2 regions of the Pseudarthrobacter sp. lyk4-40-TYG-27 genome follow, and region 2 is predicted to be linked to the other one. Evidence: riboswitches for the same ligand, from Rfam matches in the RefSeq annotation. Region 2 holds a riboswitch; the other holds the start of a gene.
What was found. A riboswitch is a leader RNA that binds a small molecule or an ion and turns the genes downstream of it on or off. The one in region 2 is predicted to bind glycine.

Region 1: another riboswitch for glycine. It lies ahead of gcvP (aminomethyl-transferring glycine dehydrogenase); the one in region 2 lies ahead of gcvP (aminomethyl-transferring glycine dehydrogenase).

Annotation. Positions count from the first base shown of each region.
Region 1 is NZ_JARVSH010000002.1:28,950-33,753, forward strand. It holds gene QRM96_RS03580 (MFS transporter) at 1-976, opposite strand, end outside; gene QRM96_RS03585 (TetR/AcrR family transcriptional regulator) at 1,060-1,596, shown strand; glycine riboswitch at 1,706-1,802, shown strand; gene gcvP (aminomethyl-transferring glycine dehydrogenase) at 1,992-4,804, shown strand, end outside.
Region 2 is NZ_JARVSH010000003.1:2,382-7,185, reverse strand. It holds gene gcvP (aminomethyl-transferring glycine dehydrogenase) at 1-2,287, opposite strand, end outside; glycine riboswitch at 2,446-2,546, opposite strand; glycine riboswitch at 2,836-2,934, shown strand; glycine riboswitch at 2,935-3,030, shown strand; gene cycA (D-serine/D-alanine/glycine transporter) at 3,079-4,605, shown strand; gene QRM96_RS04485 (hypothetical protein) at 4,684-4,804, shown strand, end outside.

The DNA of each region.
Region 1 (4,804 bases), on a different contig from region 2:
CTGCCAGCGCCGGAATCATCGCCACGCCCGCGGCTGACGGGCTCAGGCCCTCAAGGAGCTGGAGGTGCTGGGCAAGGAACAGGATGAAGCCGTTGAAGGAAAACAGGGCCAGGATGTTGGCGCTGATGGCCATGCTGAACACCCGGTTCCGGAACAACGACATATCCAGCAGGGGGTGTTCCAAGCGGTGCTGGCGCCGCACGAACACCACGCCCATCGCCACGCCGAACGCCATGCTGCCAAGGCCCGCCAGGCCCGGACCTTCGGTGGCAACATCCTTGATGCCGTAGACCATGGGGACCATCACCAGCATGGACAACAGGATGCTCGGGACGTCCACTCTTCCCGGCGACGGGTCCTTGGATTCCGGGATCAAAGTGCGGCCCAGTGCCAGCAGGGGAACCATCAGGGGCACCGCCACCAGGAACACGGCGCCCCACCAGAAATGCTCCACCAGCCAGCCGCCGAAGATCGGCCCCAAGGCTGCGCCGCCGGAGAATCCGGCAGCCCAGATGGCGACGGCCATCCGCCGGCGGTTGGGCTCCGGGAAGATGTTGCGGATCAGCGACAAGGTGGAGGGCATCAGCATCGCCCCGAAGAACCCCAGTGCGGCCCGTCCGGCGATCAGCCACTCCGCGGAGGGCGCAAAAGCCGTTGCGGCGGACAATCCGGCAAAGCCCGTGCTGCCGATAATGAGCAACCGGCGCCGCCCAATCCTGTCGCCAAGGCTTCCCATCGATACCAGGAGACCGGCCAATACCAGTGGATAAGCGTCAATAATCCACAACACGTGCACACCGGAGGGTTCCAGGGCGCGGGTGATGGCGGGCAGGGCGAATGTCAGGGCGGTATTGTCCACGGCGACGAGCAGCACCGGGAACATCAGCAGCCCCAGTGCGAGCCAGTCGGGCCGCGGGGGCCGCCCGGCCGCTCCGCCGCTGCGTGCAGGCGCCGAGGTCGAAGGGGAAGTCGTCATAAAATAAATATACCGTCCAGACGGTACAGTTTAAAACCTTGCCGTTTCCCTTTTCGACGCCGGCGGAGGGCATGATGGGAAGCATGCCCCGAAAGCCTGTAGCCCGTGATGCGGTCCTTGACGCCTTCGAAACCCTCTTGATCGACGTGGGGGAGCGGGCGGCCACGCTCGACGCGGTGGCCAAAAAGGCAGGCGTGTCCAAGGGGGGACTGCTGTACCACTTCCCCAACAAGGAAGCGCTCATCGAAGTGCTGCTGGACCGCCTGGACGGGCTGGCCAAAGAGGACGCCGACGCCATGGCCGCGGCCGCCGAGGGGGCGGCGGCCTACTTCATCCGCTCCTCCGTCTGGGCGGACACTCCGCTGGACCGGGCCATCGTTGCCGCCACCAGGCTGGCGGAAGTGGCGCACCAGGAAACGCGGCGCCGTTTCGCGGCCATCCAGCAGCGGTGGCTGGACGAGATCGCGGCCGACGTGGGGCCGGGGCTGGCCAAAGCGGTCTTGTATATGGGGGACGGGCTGTATTTCAACGCCATGTTGTCCGTGGGCCCGGCGCCGCAAGGGGGAGCGGCGGCTGACGTGGAGGAACTCCTGGCGGCCCTTGAGCGGCTTCGCAGGTAGCCTCCGCCATTTGCCGGGAAGGGTTGCGGCATAGGACAATGGAATGTTGTGAGGGCTGTCACCGGCCCGCATGATCCAGCACATGGCTGGTTTACAAGTGAATAGCCTTTGATCTGCGGCGGGAGAGTTCTGCCGGTGTACAGGCAGGCGCCGTAGGAGCAAATCCTCCCCAGGAATCTCGCAGGCCCCCGTACCGCCGCGGCGAGGCGCCTCTGGAAAGCAGCAGGCGGTTCCCATGACCCCCAATCGGGGATTCGGAGCCGGTGTGCTCACCGACGGTGCAAGCGGGTCCTGCCAGGCAGGCACCGCGGAAACTCTCAGGTCCAATACAGAGCGGGGAGGAACCCGAATCGCTGTGGCGTACCCTGCGCCGCCTGAGTAAATGGAGTTCCTTCGTGCCGGTTAGCCCAGCCTCCACCACTTTCGTCGACCGCCATATCGGTGCGCGCCGCCAGGCCGACGTCGATACCATGCTCAAAGCCGTTGGCTACGACACTGTCGACTCACTGGTTGACACCGCCGTCCCCAAGGTCATCCGTCAGGAATCTGCCCTTCGCCTGCAGGACGCCCTCAGCGAGGTTGAAGTCCTCACGGAACTGCGGAAGCTTGCCGCCAAGAACAAGACGGCAGTCCAGATGATCGGCCAAGGCTACTACGACACCGTGACGCCGCCGGTGATCCGCCGCAACATCCTGGAATCCCCGGCCTGGTACACCGCCTACACCCCGTACCAGCCGGAAATCTCGCAGGGCCGGCTCGAGGCACTGCTGAACTTCCAGACCATGGTGCAGGACCTGGTGGGACTGCCCATCGCCAACGCCTCGCTGCTGGATGAAGCCACCGCCGTGGCCGAGGCCGTGCTCCTGATGCGCCGCGCCAACAAGTCCGCGGCAGCGAAGGACGGCAAGACGGTCCTGGACATCGACGTTCTTCCGCAGACCATCGCCATCGTGCAGGGTCGCGCCGAGGCGCTGGGCTTCGAGGTGGAGGTCGCGGACCTGTCCAAGGGCCTGCCGGAGGGTGCCATCAATGGCGTCGTGCTGCAGCAGCCCGGCGCCTCCGGCCGGGTGTGGGACCAGTCCGCCGTCATTACCGCTGCCAAGGACCGCGGCGCGCTGGTTACGGTGGCTGCGGACCTGCTGGCCCTGACACTGATCACACCTCCGGGCGAGCAGGGCGCGGACATTGCCGTTGGCTCGGCCCAGCGCTTTGGTGTGCCGTTGTTCTTTGGGGGGCCGCACGCCGCCTACATGGCTGTCCGCAAGGGCCTGGAACGTTCCCTGCCCGGCCGCCTGGTTGGGGTGTCCAAGGACGACGCCGGCGTTCCCGCTTACCGCCTGGCTTTGCAGACCCGCGAGCAGCACATCCGCCGCGAGAAGGCCACGTCCAACATCTGCACCGCCCAGGCGCTGCTGGCCATCGTTGCGTCCATGTACGCGGTGTACCACGGCCCGGACGGGCTGAAGGCGATCGCGGAAACGACGCATGGCCACGCCCGTACCCTCGCCGCGGCGCTCAAGGCCGCCGGCCTGGATGTCCTGCACACTTCCTTCTTCGACACCCTGACGGTCCGTGTTGCCGGCCGTGCGTCAGCAGTGATTTCCGACGCCGAGGCCCGCGGCATCAACCTGCGGCCCATCGACGCCGACACCGTAGGCATCTCCCTCGACGAAACCACGACGCCGGCCATCGTCGCGCAGGTCGCCGACGTCTTCGGCGCCCCGGTTGCCGAGGGACACAGCGAGGGCCAGGGCTTTGGGCTGGAGGCCGGCGTCGAGCGTTCTTCCGACTACCTGCAGCATCCGGTGTTCAATACGCACCGGTCTGAAACCCAGTTGCTGCGTTACATTCGGAAGCTCTCGGACCGTGACCTGGCGCTGGACCGGACGATGATTCCGTTGGGTTCGTGCACCATGAAGCTGAACGCGACGGCTGAGATGGAGGCCATTTCCTGGCCGGAGTTCGCCTCGATCCACCCGTTCGCCCCGGACTCCCAGACCGAGGGCTGGCGCGAACTCATCGCCGGCCTGGAAGCGGACCTGGCCACGATCACCGGGTATGACCAGGTGTCCATCCAGCCCAACGCGGGCTCGCAGGGCGAGCTCGCAGGGTTGCTCGCGATCCGCGGCTACCACCACTCCCGGGGCGAGCAGCAGCGCACCGTGTGCCTGATCCCGGCCTCGGCGCACGGCACCAACGCCGCCTCCGCCGTCCTGGCCGGGATGAAGGTGGTGGTGGTGGCCACCGCCGCTGACGGGACGATCGACCACGAGGACCTGACGGCCAAGATCGAGGCGAACCGGGATGTCCTGTCGGCCATCATGATCACCTACCCCTCCACCCACGGCGTGTTCGACGGGGACGTCCGCGAAGTCTGTGACGCCGTCCACGCCGCCGGCGGCCAGGTCTACATCGACGGGGCCAACCTGAACGCCCTGGTGGGGCTGGCCCAGCCGGGCCGGTTCGGCGGGGACGTCTCGCACCTGAACCTGCATAAGACCTTCTGCATCCCGCACGGCGGCGGGGGACCCGGCGTCGGGCCCGTTGCCGCGAAGGCGCACCTGGCACCGTTCATGCCGGGCGATGCGAACAAGGCCGCCCATGAAGAGGGCCACGGGGTGGCGATCTCCGCGTCCCGGTTCGGTTCGGCCGGTGTGCTGCCGATCTCGTGGGCGTACGTGAAGCTGATGGGCGGTGAGGGCCTGACCGAGGCCACCAAGTCCGCGCTGCTGGCGGCCAACTACGTCGCGTCCCGCCTGAACGAGTACTTCCCGGTCCTCTACACCGGTGAAGGCGGGCTGGTGGCGCACGAGTGCATCCTGGACCTGCGCGAACTCACGGCGAAGACGGGAGTCACGGCCGAGGACGTGGCCAAGCGGCTGATCGACTTCGGTTTCCACGCCCCCACCCTTTCGTTCCCTGTCGCGGGCACGCTGATGGTGGAGCCCACCGAGTCCGAGGACCTGGCCGAGATCGACCGCTTCATCGAGGCCATGATCACCATCCGCAAGGAAAATGACCAGGTGGCCAACGGCGACTTCGCCGTCACCGACTCACCGCTGCGGCACGCACCCCACACGGCCGCCGCCGTCGTCTCCTCTGACTGGGACCGCGCCTACCCACGGGAGCAGGCAGCGTTCCCGGCCCACCACAAGCAGGACAAGTACTTCCCGCCCGTCGGCCGGATCGACGGCGCCGCCGGCGACCG
Region 2 (4,804 bases):
CCATCAGCTTCACGTACGCCCACGAAATCGGCAGCACCCCGGCCGAACCGAACCGGGACGCCGAGATCGCCACACCGTGCCCGGGCTCGTGCGCGGCTTTGTTCGCATCGCCCGGCATGAACGGTGCCAGGTGCGCCTTGGCGGCAACGGGCCCGACGCCGGGTCCCCCGCCGCCGTGCGGGATGCAGAAGGTCTTGTGCAGGTTCAGGTGCGAGACGTCGCCGCCGAACCGGCCCGGCTGGGCGAGTCCTACCAGGGCGTTCAGGTTGGCCCCGTCGATGTAGACCTGGCCGCCGGCAGCATGCACGGCGTCACAGACTTCGCGGACGTCCCCGTCGAACACGCCGTGGGTGGAGGGGTAGGTGATCATGATGGCCGACAGGACGTCCCGGTTCGCCTCGATCTTGGCCGTCAGGTCCTCGTGGTCGATCGTGCCGTCAGCGGCGGTGGCAACCACCACCACCTTCATCCCGGCCAGGACGGCGGAGGCGGCGTTGGTGCCGTGCGCCGAGGCCGGGATCAGGCACACGGTGCGCTGCTGCTCGCCCCGGGAGTGGTGGTAGCCGCGGATCGCGAGCAACCCTGCGAGTTCGCCCTGGGAGCCCGCGTTGGGCTGGATGGACACCTGGTCATACCCGGTGATCGTGGCCAGGTCCGCTTCCAGGCCGGCGATGAGTTCGCGCCAGCCCTCGGTCTGGGAGTCCGGGGCGAACGGGTGGATCGAGGCGAACTCCGGCCAGGAAATGGCCTCCATCTCGGCCGTGGCGTTCAGCTTCATGGTGCACGAACCCAACGGAATCATCGTCCGGTCCAGCGCCAGGTCACGGTCCGAGAGCTTCCGAATGTAACGCAGCAACTGGGGTTCAGACCGGTGCGTATTGAACACCGGATGCTGCAGGTAGGCCGAGGTGCGCAAAATAGTGTCGGGCAGTTCGAATCCCTGGGCATCACCCACCGGACCGGCGCCAAAGGCGACGGCGACGGCGGAAAGTGTTGCCGCCGTCGTCGTCTCATCAACGGAGACGCCCACCGTGTCCGGATCGATGAAGCGCAGGTTGATGCCGCGGGCTTCAGCGGCGGTGACCACCTTGGCGGCCTTGCCCGGAACGCTGACGGTGAGGGTGTCGAAGAAGGAGTCCGTGACCAGTTCGCGGCCCAGTGACGTGAGTGCTGTTGCCAAGACCCTGGCCTTGTTGTGGACGGTCTCTGCGATCGCCTTCAGCCCGTCGGGGCCGTGGTACACCGCGTACATGGACGCAACGATGGCCAGCAGCGCCTGGGCGGTGCAGATGTTGGACGTGGCCTTCTCGCGGCGGATGTGCTGCTCGCGGGTCTGCAAAGCCAGGCGGTAAGCGGGAACGCCGGCGTCGTCCTTGGACACCCCAACCAGGCGGCCGGGCAGGGAACGTTCCAGGCCCTTGCGGACAGCCATGTAGGCGGCGTGCGGCCCCCCAAAGAACAACGGCACACCAAAGCGCTGGGCCGAGCCAACGGCAATGTCCGCGCCCTGCTCGCCCGGAGGTGTGATCAGTGTCAGGGCCAGCAGGTCCGCAGCCACGGTGACCAGCGCGCCCCGGTCCTTGGCAGCGGTGATGACGGCGGACTGGTCCCATACGCGGCCGGAGGCGCCGGGCTGCTGCAGCACGACGCCATTGATGGCACCCTCCGGCAGGCCCTTGGACAGGTCCGCGACCTCCACCTCGAAGCCCAGCGCCTCCGCACGGCCCCTGACAATAGCGATGGTCTGCGGAAGTACGTCGATGTCCAGGACAGTCTTGCCGTCCTTGGCTGCCGCGGACTTGTTGGCGCGGCGCATCAGGAGCACGGCCTCGGCCACGGCGGTGGCTTCATCCAGCAAGGAAGCGTTGGCTATCGGGAGCGCCGTCAGGTCCTGCACCATGGTCTGGAAGTTCAGCAGCGCCTCAAGCCGGCCCTGCGAGATTTCCGGCTGGTAGGGCGTGTAGGCGGTGTACCAGGCCGGGGATTCCAGGATGTTGCGGCGGATCACCGGCGGCGTCACGGTGTCGTAGTAACCCTGGCCGATCATCTGGACGGCAGTCTTGTTCTTGGCGGCAAGCTTCCGCAGTTCCGTGAGGACTTCAACCTCGCTGAGGGCGTCGGCCAGCTTGAGCGCAGTTTCCTGCCGGATGGACGCGGGGACGGCCACGTCAACCAGGCCGTCCACGCTGTCGTAGCCCACGGCCTTGAGCATGGTGTCGACGTCGGCCTGGCGGCGCGCGCCGATATGGCGGTCCACGAAGGATGTTGGAAGCGACTGAATCGTCATGAGGAACTCCAGGTCTGGCCGGCCAGGGTGGCACGGCGTGGGATGGGTTCCTCCCCGCTCTGTATTGGACCTGAGAGATTCCGCGTTGCCTGCTGGCGGCAGGGGACGCTTGCACCGTCGGTGAACCAGGCCGGAGCCTGGTTGCTTTCCAGAGTCGCCTCGCCGTGACGGTACATGGGCCTGAGAGATTCCTGGGGAGGATTTGCTCCTACGGCGCCTGCCCGGTGATTCGCCGGGAGGACTCTCCCGTCACAGCTCGAAAGGCTTATTCAAATGTGGGTGATTCGGCTCACAAGGTATCGGGACGAACCCGTCATTGGCAAATCGGCCAGGTTCGGTGAGGGGCTTGACTGGGCGCGTGATGCCTTCGTTCCCGCTTGTGTCGGAAGGGGTTTGACATTCGATCGTGACGGACACCACACTGAACCCGGGATTGGCGCCGCCGGTGGCTGGCTCAGCGTATCCGGAGCGGCCTACCAGTCGGCGCCTGTCCCGTGCATGCCCGGCGGCGGCCCAAAAAGCCGCCGACCTCCAACTGAATACGCCTTCGACCTGCGGCGGGAGAGTCCTGCCGGGTACACCCAGCAGGCGCCGTAGGAGCAAACCCTCCCCAGGAAACTCTCAGGCCCACGTACCGCCGCGGACAGGCAACTCTGGAAAGCAGCCGGGCATGACCTTGGCTCACCGACGGTGCAAGCGGCTTTGGCTGCGGAAACTCTCAGGTCCACAACAGAGCGGGGAGGAACCAAATCTTTGCGGCTCCAAAAGCCGCTTTATCGATGGAGTTCCTCATGGCGATTCATCCCCCCACGTCCAACAGCGAACCAGCCCGCGGCCAGGGTGCTGCCACGGCGGCCCGCAGCGGGCCTCCCCACCTGGAACGGCAACTCACCAACCGGCATATCCAGCTCATCGCCATTGGTGGCGCGATCGGCACAGGCCTGTTCATGGGTTCCGGCAAGACCATTTCCGCCGCCGGACCTTCCGTGATCTTCGTGTACATGATCATCGGCTTCATGCTTTTCTTCGTCATGCGGGCCATGGGCGAGTTGCTGCTGAGCAACCTGAACTACAAGTCCTTCAGTGATTTCGCCGCCGACCTCCTGGGTCCGTGGGCAGGCTTCTTCACCGGGTGGACGTACTGGTTCTGCTGGGTGATCACCGGAATCGCGGACGTCATCGCCATCGCCGGGTACTCAAAAGAACTTTGGCCGGCGCTGCCGCTTTGGATCCCGGGCCTGGCCACGGTGGGCATCCTGCTGCTGCTGAACCTCGCCACGGTCAAGGCGTTCGGCGAGACAGAGTTCTGGTTCGCCCTCATCAAGATCGTCGCCATCGCGGCCCTGATCATCGTGGGACTTTTCATGATCTTCACCGGTTTCCAGAGCGACGCAGGCACGGCTAGCTTCACCAACCTGTGGAGCCATGGCGGGTTCTTCCCCAATGAGTTCATGGGCTTTGTGGCCGGATTCCAGATTGCAGTATTCGCCTTCGTGGGCATCGAACTGGTGGGCACCACCGCCGCCGAGGCCAAGAATCCCGAGCGCACGCTGCCCAGGGCCATCAACGCCATCCCCGTCCGCGTGCTGCTCTTCTATGTCGGCGCGCTGGTCATCCTCATGGCAGTCACCCCGTGGACCCAGTTCGCCGCCGGCCACAGCCCCTTCATCGGGATGTTCTCCCTGGCCGGCCTCGGCGCCGCGGCCACGGTGGTCAACCTGGTGGTCCTCACTTCGGCGATGTCCTCTGCGAACTCCGGCATCTACTCCACGTCCCGCATGGTCTTCGGCCTGGCCCAGGAAGGCGACGCCCCCGGTGTCTTCAGCCGGCTCTCCACGAGGAAGGTGCCCAGCAACGCGCTGTTCCTGTCCTGCGTCCTGCTGCTGTCCGGCGTCGTACTCATGTATGCGGGCCAGGATGTTGGCATGGCCTTTGAAATGGTGACCACCGTGTCCGCCGTCTGCTTCGTCTTTGTCTGGTCGATCATCCTCGCGAGCTACATCTCTTTCCGGCGTCGCCGCCCGCACCTGCACGCGGCCTCGAAGTTCAAGATGCCCGGTGGCATCCCCGCCGTGTGGGTGGTGTACGCGTTCTTCGCCTTCGTTCTCTGGGCCCTGACCACCCAGCCCGACACGCTCGCTGCCCTGCTGGTGACTCCCGTCTGGTTCGTCATCCTCGGCGTGGCGTGGGCCATTCTCCGGCGCCGTCCCGCGCACCTGGCCCGCTTCGAGGTCTTCCGGGCCGAGCTTCGGGCCGACGAGGCCGCCGGTCGCCGCGGCGAACGCGCGGACGCAGAAGAGCCGGCCCAAAAAGTGTAAGCATGCTTAGTGTTTATCCACTTAGGATGGGATGACACGGCAGCCACGCGCTGCAGGTCGATTTGAATGAAGGTGACCATGGCCCGGCGCAGCAACCCCGCACTCCGTATCGCACAGGAAACCGCCCATAACGCGATGTTTGACGCCCAGGGCAAGCCCAAGCCCGGCGTTCACAACATTATCCTGAAGGCCGTGCAGA